Regions from separate parts of the Nocardioides nitrophenolicus genome, predicted to be linked through region 1. Evidence: riboswitches for the same ligand, from Rfam matches in the RefSeq annotation. Region 1 holds a riboswitch; the other holds the start of a gene.
What was found. A riboswitch is a leader RNA that binds a small molecule or an ion and turns the genes downstream of it on or off. The one in region 1 is predicted to bind glycine.

Region 2: linked by a shared signal. The riboswitch ahead of gcvT (glycine cleavage system aminomethyltransferase GcvT) and the one ahead of gcvP (aminomethyl-transferring glycine dehydrogenase) in region 1 are both predicted to bind glycine.

The regions. Positions count from the first base shown of each region.
Region 1 covers NZ_JAFBBY010000001.1:5,582,354-5,587,716, forward strand. Annotated here, with positions in the region: gene ftsR (transcriptional regulator FtsR) at 1-524, shown strand, start outside; gene JOD66_RS26785 (bifunctional nuclease family protein) at 566-1,036, shown strand; gene JOD66_RS26790 (MerR family transcriptional regulator) at 1,177-1,776, shown strand; glycine riboswitch at 1,792-1,882, shown strand; gene gcvP (aminomethyl-transferring glycine dehydrogenase) at 1,965-4,787, shown strand; gene JOD66_RS26800 (serine hydrolase domain-containing protein) at 4,784-5,363, shown strand, end outside.
Region 2 covers NZ_JAFBBY010000001.1:5,160,674-5,166,036, forward strand. Annotated here, with positions in the region: gene JOD66_RS24810 (L-serine ammonia-lyase) at 1-983, opposite strand, end outside; gene lipA (lipoyl synthase) at 983-1,912, opposite strand; gene gcvH (glycine cleavage system protein GcvH) at 1,909-2,283, opposite strand; gene gcvT (glycine cleavage system aminomethyltransferase GcvT) at 2,301-3,419, opposite strand; glycine riboswitch at 3,481-3,570, opposite strand; glycine riboswitch at 3,576-3,672, opposite strand; gene JOD66_RS24830 (SDR family NAD(P)-dependent oxidoreductase) at 3,758-5,269, shown strand; gene JOD66_RS24835 (endonuclease/exonuclease/phosphatase family protein) at 5,358-5,363, shown strand, end outside.

The DNA of each region.
Region 1 (5,363 bases):
TGCAGCGCGACCACTACCTGCCGCTCAAGGTGATCGGCGAGCACCTCGACGCCATCGACCGCGGCCTGGCGCCGCCGGAGCCGGAGCCGGTCGTGCCGACCGTGCCCACCGTCGCGCTCGGCGCCGACGGGCTACCCGCGCCCGAGTCCTTCCGCCGCACCGACCGGTTGCGACTCTCGCGCAAGGAGCTGATCAAGGTGGCCGAGATCGACGAGGAGCTCCTCGGCCAGCTCGAGTCGTTCGCGCTGATCAGCCCCTCGCCGACCGGCCACTACGACACCGACGCCCTGGTGATCGCCCAGACCGCGCGCGAGCTGGCCGACTACGGCATCGAGCCGCGCCACCTGCGCGCCTTCCGCGCCGCGGCCGACCGCGAGGTCGGGCTGATCGAGCAGGTCGTCACGCCCCGCAAGGGCCGCGACGCGGGGGCCAGCGCCCGCGCGGAGGAGGCGGTCAGCGAGATCGCCGCCCTGTCCGTGCGGCTGCACGCCACCCTGGTCAAGGCCGGGCTGCGCCGGCTCTGAGCCCTCCGGGGCGGCTCGACCCGACGCAGTAGGCTGGACGCATGCGCGAGGTCGACGTGATGGGTGTCCGGGTGGAGATGCCCTCCAACCAGCCGATCGTGCTGCTGCGGGAGGTGTCCGGCGAGCGCTACCTGCCGATCTGGATCGGGGCGGTCGAGGCCACCGCGATCGCCTTCGCCCAGCAGGGCGTCGTCCCGCCCCGGCCGCTGACCCACGACCTGATGAAGGACGTGCTCGCCGCCACCGGCAACGAGCTGAGCGAGGTGCGGATCACCGACGTCCGCGAGGGCGTCTTCTACGCCACCCTGGTCTTCGCCTCGGGCGTCGAGGTCAGCGCGCGCCCGTCCGACTCGATCGCCCTCGCGCTGCGCACGGGGACCACGATCTACTGCGCCGAGGACGTGCTCGCCGAGGCCGGGCTGGCCGCGCCCGCCGAGGAGGAGGACGAGGTCGAGGCGTTCCGCGAGTTCCTCGACCACGTCTCGCCGGAGGACTTCGGCGCCGAGGGGTGAACCTCAGGCTCAGGGTGAGGGTTTTCGGCGACACGCCCGGTCACGTCTTTGACCGGCCCGATGCCCCGGCCGTACCGTGAGGGAGTCGAAACGACAGCAGTGCAATCCCCCCTGCATCCGCACCGCGACCTGGAGGATCCGTGAACGAGCAGCAGCCCGAGAAGGTCGGTCAGGACGTGACCGCGGCGACTGCTGCCGCCGAGGAGCAGGGCCTGCTCTTCACCGATGACGTGTCCCCGCTGCCCAGCGACCTCGGCTACCGCGGCCCGACCGCGTGCAACGCCGCCGGCATCACCTACCGCCAGCTCGACTACTGGGCCCGCACGGGCCTGATCGAGCCGAGCGTGCGCGGCGCGAAGGGCTCCGGGTCCCAGCGGCTCTACAGCTTCCGCGACATCCTGATCCTCAAGATCATCAAGCGGCTGCTCGACGCCGGCATCTCGCTGCAGAACATCCGCACCGCCGTCAGCCACCTGCGGGAGCGGGGCACCGACGACCTCACCCAGGTCACCTTGATGAGCGACGGCGCCTCGGTCTACGAGTGCACCAGCAATGACGAGGTGATCGACCTGCTGCAGGGTGGCCAGGGCGTGTTCGGCATCGCCATCGGCGGCGTCTGGCGCGAGATCGAGGGCACCCTCGCCGAGCTCCCGAGCGAGCACGCCAACGTGTCGGAGCCGTCGGCTCCGGTCGCCGGCGACGAGCTCGCCGCGCGCCGCGCCGCCCGCAACGTGGGGTAGCCTGTCAGTCGCTGTTGATGCCGCACGGGAGAGTCAGACCCCGTGTCTGCGCCGAAGGGGCAATCCCTCCCCGGAACCTCTCAGGCGCCAGGACCGTGTGGAGCAGGCAACTCTGAAGGCGCACTGGCGCGCCGACAGAGGGGGAGGGCTCGAACGCATTCGACCCGACCCGAGGAGCACGCCTGCTCATGAGCGCCCCCTTCGTCACTCGTCACATCGGACCCGACGACGCCCAGGTCGAGACCATGCTCGACCGTCTCGGTCACGCATCTCTCGACGCCCTGATGGACGCCGCCGTACCGAAGTCCATCCGCTCCTCCGAGCCGCTCGGGCTGCCGGCCGGCGTCGACGAGGAGACGGCCGCCGCGGAGCTGCGTGCGCTCGCGGGCGCCAACGTCCCCGGCGAGTCGATGATCGGGCTGGGCTACCACGCCACGGTGACGCCCGCCGTGATCCGGCGCAACGTGCTCGAGGACCCGAGCTGGTACACCGCCTACACGCCCTACCAGCCGGAGATCTCGCAGGGCCGGCTCGAGGCGCTGATCAACTTCCAGACCATGGTCTCCGACCTGGCCGGCCTGCACACGGCCGGCTCGTCGCTGCTCGACGAGGGCACCGCCGCGGCCGAGGCCGTGGCCCTGGCCCACCGCGCCAACCGCAAGGCCACCGGGCCGTTCGTGGTCGACGCCGACGCACTGCCGCAGACCATCGACGTGGTCGCCACCCGCTGCGAGGGGCTCGGCATCGAGATCGTGGTCGCCGACCTCGGCGCCGGCCTGCCCGAGGGACCGGTGTCCGGCGTGCTGGTGCAGTACCCGGGCGCCTCCGGCCGGGTCCCCGACCTCGAGCCGATCATCGACGCCGTCCACGAGCAGGGTGGCCTGGCCGTCGTCGCCGCCGACCTGCTCGCGCTGACCCTACTCGAGGCGCCGGGCGCGCTCGGCGCCGACGTCGTCGTCGGCTCGGCCCAGCGCTTCGGCGTGCCGCTGTTCTACGGCGGCCCGCACGCCGGCTTCATGGCCGTGCGCGAGGGACTCGAGCGGCAGCTGCCGGGCCGCCTGGTCGGCGTGTCGGTCGACGCCGAGGGCCACCTGGCCTACCGCCTCGCCCTGCAGACCCGCGAGCAGCACATCCGCCGCGACAAGGCGACCTCCAACATCTGCACCGCGCAGGTGCTGCTCGCGGTCACCGCGGGGATGTACGCCGTCTACCACGGTCCCGACGGGCTGCGCGCCATCGCCGGCGACATCCACGGCTTGGCCCGCCGCGCCGCGGCGTCCCTCGTGGCCGCGGGGGTCGAGGTCGTCAACGAGAGCTTCTTCGACACCCTCACCGTCCGGGTGCCCGGCCGGGCCGAGGCGGTCGTCGCGGCCGCCCGCGAGGCCGAGATCCACCTGCGCCTGGTCGACGCCGACACCGTCGGCGTCGCCTTCGGCGAGACCGCGGGGGAGACGACCCTGAGCGCCGTCCTCGGTGCCTTCGGCGTCACCGAGGTGTCGGCCGAGGGCGACGCCGGACTGCCCGAGGACCTCGAGCGCACCACCGAGTTCCTCACCCACCCGGTGTTCAACACCCACCACAACGAGACCTCGATGCTGCGCTACCTGGCGCGCCTCTCCAACCGCGACTACGCCCTCGATCGCGGCATGATCCCGCTCGGCTCGTGCACCATGAAGCTGAACGCGACCACCGAGATGGAGCCGATCTCGCTCGCCGGCTTCGCCCACCTGCACCCCTTCGTGCCCGCCGCCGACGCCGACGGCTACCGCCGGCTGATCGACCAGCTCGAGGGCTGGCTGGCCGAGGTCACCGGCTACGACCGGGTCTCGATCCAGCCCAACGCCGGCGCGCAGGGCGAGTACGCCGGCATGCTCGCGATCCGCAACTACCACCGCGCCAACGGCCAGGGACAGCGCGACGTCTGCCTGATCCCGTCCTCGGCCCACGGCACCAACCCGGCCTCCGCGGTGATGGCCGGCATGAAGGTGGTCGTGGTCAAGGCCAACGACGACGGCACCGTCGACCTGGTCGACCTGCGCGCCAAGTGCGAGCAGTACACCGACACGCTCGCCGCGATCATGGTCACCTACCCCTCCACCCACGGTGTCTACGAGGAGACCATCACCGAGCTCTGCGACCTGGTCCACGAGCACGGCGGCCAGGTCTACATCGACGGCGCGAACTTCAACGCCCTGCTCGGCTACGCCGCGCCGGGCAGGTTCGGCGGCGACGTGTCCCACCTCAACCTGCACAAGACCTTCTGCATCCCCCACGGTGGCGGCGGTCCCGGCGTGGGTCCGGTCGCGGTGCGCGCCCACCTGGCGCCGTACCTGCCCACCCACCCGCTGCACCCCGACGCCACCCGCCGCGAGGGCACCGGCGCGATCAGCGCGGCGCCCTTCGGCTCCGCCGGCATCCTGCCGATCTCGTGGGCCTACATCCGGATGATGGGCGGCGAGGGCCTGACCCGCGCCACCGCCGTCGCGGTGCTCTCGGCCAACTACGTCGCCGCACGCCTCGGTGAGCACTTCCCGGTGCTCTACCGCGGGGATTCCGGGCTGGTCGCCCACGAGTGCATCCTCGACCTGCGCCCGATCACCGCCGAGACCGGCGTGAGCGTCGACGACGTCGCCAAGCGGCTGATCGACTACGGCTTCCACGCCCCGACCATGTCCTTCCCCGTCGCCGGCACGCTCATGGTGGAGCCGACCGAGTCCGAGGACCTGGCCGAGCTGGACCGGTTCTGCGACGCGATGATCGCGATCAAGGGCGAGATCGACCGGGTCGCCGCCGGGGAGTGGGACGTCGATGCCTCCCCGCTGCACCACGCCCCCCACACCGCCCGGGCGCTGGTCGGCGAGTGGGACCGCGCGTACTCCCGGGAGGTCGCCGTCTTCCCGGCCGGCATCTCGCCCGACAAGTACTGGCCGCCGGTGGCCCGGATCGACCAGGCCTACGGCGACCGCAACCTGGTCTGCGCCTGCCCGCCGACGGAGGCCTACGCCGAGTGACCTCCTACGACGACGCGCTGGCCGCACTGCAGGCCGCGGGCCGGCTCCCGTCCGTCTCGGCCGCGGTTGCCCGCGGCGGCACGCCGGTCTGGCAGGGCTGCGTGAGCGTGCTGCCCGACCGGGAGGTGACCAGCGCGTCGTCGTACCGGATCGGGTCGATCACCAAGACCCTCACCGCGGTGCTGGTGCTCCAGCTGCGCGACGAGGGCCTGCTGTCCCTCGACGACCCGATCGGGCGGTTCGTGCCGGCGGGTGGCTACGCCTCGGCGACCGTGCGCGACCTGCTCGCCCACACCGCGGGACTGCAGAGCGAGCCCGCCGGTCCCTGGTGGGAGCGCGTCGACGGTGGCTCCGTCGCGGAGCTGCTCGCCGCCAACGACGGCAGCGGGCGGGTGGCCGCGGCGGGGGACTACTACCACTACTCCAACCTCGGCTTCGCGCTCCTCGGCGAGGCCGTAGCGCGGCTGCGTGGCGAGTCCTGGTGGTCGGTGGTCCGGTCCCGGCTGCTCGAGCCTCTCGGCATGACCGCGACGGCCTACGACCCGCCGGCCGACCACGCACCCGGCCGCAGCGTCG
Region 2 (5,363 bases), 420 kb from region 1:
ATCGCCGCGCCGGTCAGCAGGAACCGCACGATGCCGTCGTCGACCTGCTCCTGGGGGAGGTCCTTGGCCACGAAGCGCACCCAGTAGTGCAGCACCGCCGGCACGATCCCGGCCGCGCCGTTGGTGGGCGCGGTGACGATCCGGCCGCCGGAGGCGTTCTGCTCGTTGACGGCGAGCGCGTACAGGTTGACCCAGTCGATGACGTCGAGCGGGTCCTCGCTGCCGGCCGCGCTCAGCGTGGCGTAGAGCTCCGGCGCGCGCCGCGGCACCCGAAGCCCGCCCGGGAGCACGCCCTCGTGGTGGCAGCCCTCCTCGACGCACGCGGCCATCACCCGCCAGATCTCCAGCAGACCGGTGCGCACCTCGGCCTCGGTACGCCAGGTCAGCTCGTTGGCGAGCATGATGTCGGAGACGCTGAGCCGAGCCTCGTGGCACACCGCGAGCAGCTCGCCGCCGGTCGTGAACGGGTACGGCAGCACCGTGTCGTCGACGACCACCCGGTCCGCGCCCACCTGGGTGTCGTCGAGGACGAAGCCGCCACCGACCGAGTAGTAGGTGCGGGCGCGCAGCTCGGCGCGCTCCTCGTCGTACGCCGTGAAGATCATCCCGTTGGGATGGGCGGGCAGCGACTGCCGGCGGTGCATCACCACGTCGTCGGCCTCGAAGTGGATCACCCGCTCGCCCGCGAGCCGGAGCTGCTGGGTCTCGAGGATGGTCGCCACCCGGGCGTCGTACGTCGCCGTGTCGGTGGTCGCGGGATCGTCACCCTCGAGTCCGAGGATGACGGCCTTGACCGAGCCGTGGCCGTGGCCGGTCGCGCCGAGCGAGCCGAACAGCTCGGCTCGCACGCGCGCGACGCGCGGCAGGTCCCCGTCGGCCGCGAGGCCGGCGGCGAAGGTGTGTGCCGCGCGCATCGGGCCGACCGTGTGGGACGACGACGGCCCGATGCCGATGGAGTAGAGGTCGAAGACGCTCAGCGCCATCACTGGCTCCTGAGTTCCATGGCTCGACGGTACAACCGTCCGGCCCGGTACGACGAGCGCACCAGTGGCCCGGACAGCACGCCGCTGAACCCGATCTCCTCGGCCTCGTTGGCGAGCTCGACGAACTCCTCGGGCTTGACCCACCGCTCGACGGGGTGGTGCCGAACGCTCGGGCGCAGGTATTGCGTGATGGTGACCAGCTCACAGCCCGCCTCGTGCAGGTCCCGCAGTGCCTGGGAGACCTCCTCGCGGGTCTCGCCCATGCCGAGGATCAGGTTGGACTTGGTGACCAGCCCGAACGCGCGGGCCCGGGTCAGCACGTCGAGCGAGCGCTCGTAGCGGAAGCCCGGTCGGATCCGCTTGAAGATCCGCGGGACGGTCTCGACGTTGTGGGCCAGGACCTCGGGTCGGGACTCGAAGACCTCGGCCAGCAGGTCGGGGTCGCCGTTGAAGTCCGGGACCAGGTTCTCCACCCCGGTCTCGGGGTTGAGGTCGTGGATCGCGCGGACGGTCTCGGCGTACAGCCAGGCACCACCGTCGGGCAGGTCGTCGCGGGCGACGCCGGTGATCGTGGCGTACTTCAGGCCCATCGTCTGCACCGACTCCGCTACCCGCCGGGGTTCGTCGCGGTCCAGCGGCTGGGGCTTGCCGGTGTCGATCTGGCAGAAGTCGCAGCGTCGGGTGCACTGGTCGCCACCGATCAGGAAGGTGGCTTCCTTGTCCTCCCAGCACTCGAAGATGTTGGGACAGCCGGCTTCCTGGCACACGGTGTGCAGGCCCTCGGACGTCACCAGCTTCTTCAGGCCGCGGTACTCGGGGCCCATCACCGCCTTCGTGCGGATCCACGACGGCTTCCGCTCGATCGGGGTCTCCGCGTTGCGTACCTCCAGCCGGAGGAGCCTGCGCCCCTCCGGCACCACGGCGGTCATGCCTCCGCGATCAGTGCGTCGTACGCCGCCGCGTCCATCAGCTCGCCGGTCGCGGTCACCTTGACGACGAACAGCCAGCCCTGGCCGAACGGGTCGCTGTTGACCAGGCTCGGGTCGGCGTCGACGGCGTCGTTCACCTCGACCACCTCGCCGGTGACCGGCGCATAGAGGTCGCTGACCGACTTGGTCGACTCGAGCTCGCCGCAGGACTCGCCGGCGGTGACGGTGCTGCCGACGGCCGGCAGGTCGACGTAGACGACGTCGCCGAGGGCGTCGGCGGCGTAGGCGGTGACGCCGACCTTGGCGGTGTCGCCGTCGAGGGCGATCCACTCGTGCTCGGCGGTGTACTGGACGTGGGTGGGGTTGCTCATGGGTGACTCCTGACGGCTCAGCGGTTGCGGCGGTAGAAGGGGAGCTCGACGACGTCGGCGTCCTCGAGGGTGCCGCGCAGCGACACCTGGACCCGCGTGCCCGGGGCGGCCAGCGCCGGCGGGACGTAGGCCATGGCGATCGGCCTCTCCAGCGTGGGGGAGGGCGAGCCGCTGGTGACGACGCCGACCTCGGCGCCGGTCGCGGGGTCGACGACCGGGTAGCCGGCGCGGGGCGAGCGGCGGCCGGTGGCGACCAGGCCGACCAGCACCCGCCGCGGTCCTTCCTCCTCGCGCCGCGCCAGCGCCTCCTGGCCGACGAAGCCCGCGGGCTTGTCGAGGACGACGACCCGGCCCAGGCCGGCCTCGTACGGCGTGGTGTCGCGGTCCAGCTCGTGGCCGTAGAGCGGCATCCCGGCCTCCAGGCGCAGCGTGTCGCGGCAGGCGAGGCCGGCCGGGACCAGCCCGTGGGCCTGGCCCGCCGTGCTCAGCGCGGACCAGATCGCCGCCGCGTCGCCCGGCCTGCAGTAGATCTCGAAGCCGTCCTCGCCGGTGTAGCCGGTGCGGGCCAGCAGCACGTCGCTGCCGGCGAGGGTGCCGGCGTCGATGGCGTAGTACGTGAGGTCCGGGACGTGGAGGTCGGTGAGCCCGGACAGGATCTCGGCGGACGCGGGGCCCTGGACGGCGAGCAGCGCCCAGTCGGCCGAGGTGTCGGTGACCGTGACGTCGTGGTCCGCCGCGCGGGCGGCCAGCTCGGGGGCGACGACGGCGACATTGCTGGCGTTGGCGACGACGAGGAAGTGCTCGTCGGCGAGCCGGTAGACGACCAGGTCGTCGATGATCCCGCCGTCCTCGGCGCAGATCATCGAGTAGCGGGCCCGGCCCACGCCGATCGCGGAGGGGCGGCCGACCAGGGCGTGGTCGAGCGCGGCGCCGGCGCCCGGGCCGACCAGCTCGATCTCGCCCATGTGGGTCAGGTCGAAGAGTCCCGCGCTCGTGCGGACCGCGCGGTGCTCGGCGGTCTCCGAGGCGTAGCGGACCGGCATCTGCCAGCCCGCGAAGTCGGTGAACGACGCGCCGAGGGCGGCATGGACGTCGTGCAGCGGGGTGAGCCGTGGGGTCACGGAAGGTGTGGTCATCGGGAGGCTTCCTCGTGGGGAGCACGGCGTACGCCGGACTCGTGGCTGGGTTGCCTCCCCGCTCTGTCATCGCTACCTGAGAGCTTCACCGCCCGGCCGGGCGGCTTGCACCGTGGGTGCGGGCCGGTGGGTCCGGTCCGTCTTTCCAGAGTTCGCCTCGTCCCGGCGGTCAGGGGGCCTGAGAGATTCTTGGGGAGATTTGCTCCTTCGGCGCCCCGTCCACGAGGGACAGGGACTCTCCCGCCGGGGTTCGAACGGCGCGATGTTGAGTTGTGACGCCGATCATGGCGCGCAGCGAGCATACGGCATCCGCGGGCCGGGCCCCGTACCATCGGGCGGTGCCTCGCCCCGACACCGACGAGCGGCTGGCCGGGATCGACCCCGACGAGCTCGCCATCACCCTCAAGGTCCTGCGTCAGGTCCCGCTGCTCGATCCCGACCACGAGGACGTGCGCACCATGAAGCGCGCGGCGTCGTACATGTACAAGCTGATCAAGAAGCAGCGCCGGGCCGAGATCCGGCTCGAGCGGCAGCGTCACGACCAGGACATCATCGAGAAGACGGCGACCGGGTCGCCGATGCGGATCGACGACGAGACCGCCGGGATCCCGCTGGTCTCCACCGCGCAGGGCGCCTTCGCCGGTGAGCTGCTCACCGCGCGGGGGTGCTACATCTGCAAGGAGGACTTCACCCTCGTCGACGCGTTCTACCACTGGCTGTGCCCGCGCTGCGCCGCGAAGAGCCACGCGAAGCGCGACCAGCGCACCGACCTCACCGGCAAGCGGGCGCTGCTGACCGGCGGCCGGGCCAAGATCGGCATGTACATCGCGCTGCGCCTGCTCCGCGACGGGGCGCACACCACGATCACCACGCGCTTCCCCAAGGACGCCGTGCGCCGGTTCGCCGCGATGGAGGACTCCGCCGACTGGCTGCACCGGCTCAAGGTCGTCGGCATCGACCTGCGCGACCCCACCCAGGTCATCTCGCTCACCGACGACGTCGCGGCCGACGGCCCGCTCGACATCATCATCAACAACGCCTGCCAGACCGTACGCCGGCTGCCCGGCGCCTACTCCCACCTCACCGAGGGCGAGCTCGCGCCGCTGCCGAGCGGGATCGAGCTGCCCGAGATGGTCGCCTTCGACCGGATCTCCGAGGCCCACCCGGCGGCGATCGCGGGGGCGCTCTCCGACCATGCGGTGGCCCACCACGAGGGGGAGTCGGCGGAGTCGGCGCTGGCCGCCCACAACGCCGCGTCGCTGACGGCGCTCGCGCTGAAGGCCGGCAACGCGTCGCTGGAGCAGCATCTCGCCGGCACGGCCATCGACGCCGGCGGCCTGATCCCCGACATCCAGGACAACAACTCCTGGACCCAGGTCCTCGACGAGGTGGACCCGCTCGAGCTGCTCGAGGTGCAGTTCTGCAACTCGATCGCGCCCTTCCTAATCAACTCCCGGCTGCGCCCGGCGCTGCGTGCGGCGGTCCAGAACGGCGCCCGCCGCGCCTACATCGTGAACGTGTCCGCGATGGAGGGGCAGTTCTCCCGGCGCTACAAGGGCGCCGGACACCCCCACACCAACATGGCCAAGGCCGCGCTCAACATGATGACCCGCACCTCGTCGGGCGAGCTGTTCGAGTCCGACAAGATCCTGATGACGGCCGTCGACACCGGCTGGATCACCGACGAGCGGCCGCACCACGAGAAGCTGCGGATCGCGGCCGAGGGCTGGCACGCCCCGCTCGACCTGGTCGACGGCGCGGCCCGGGTCTACGACCCGATCGTGCGCGGCGAGGCGGGGGAGGACCTGTACGGCTGCTTCGTGAAGGACTACGAGCCCTCACCCTGGTGAGCCATCGGCCGGTGTCGAACGGGTATGTCATCACCCATTTTGGGGATCGACCTGCGTGAAGGCCCTTCTTTACGCAAAGGTAAAGCCCATGCGT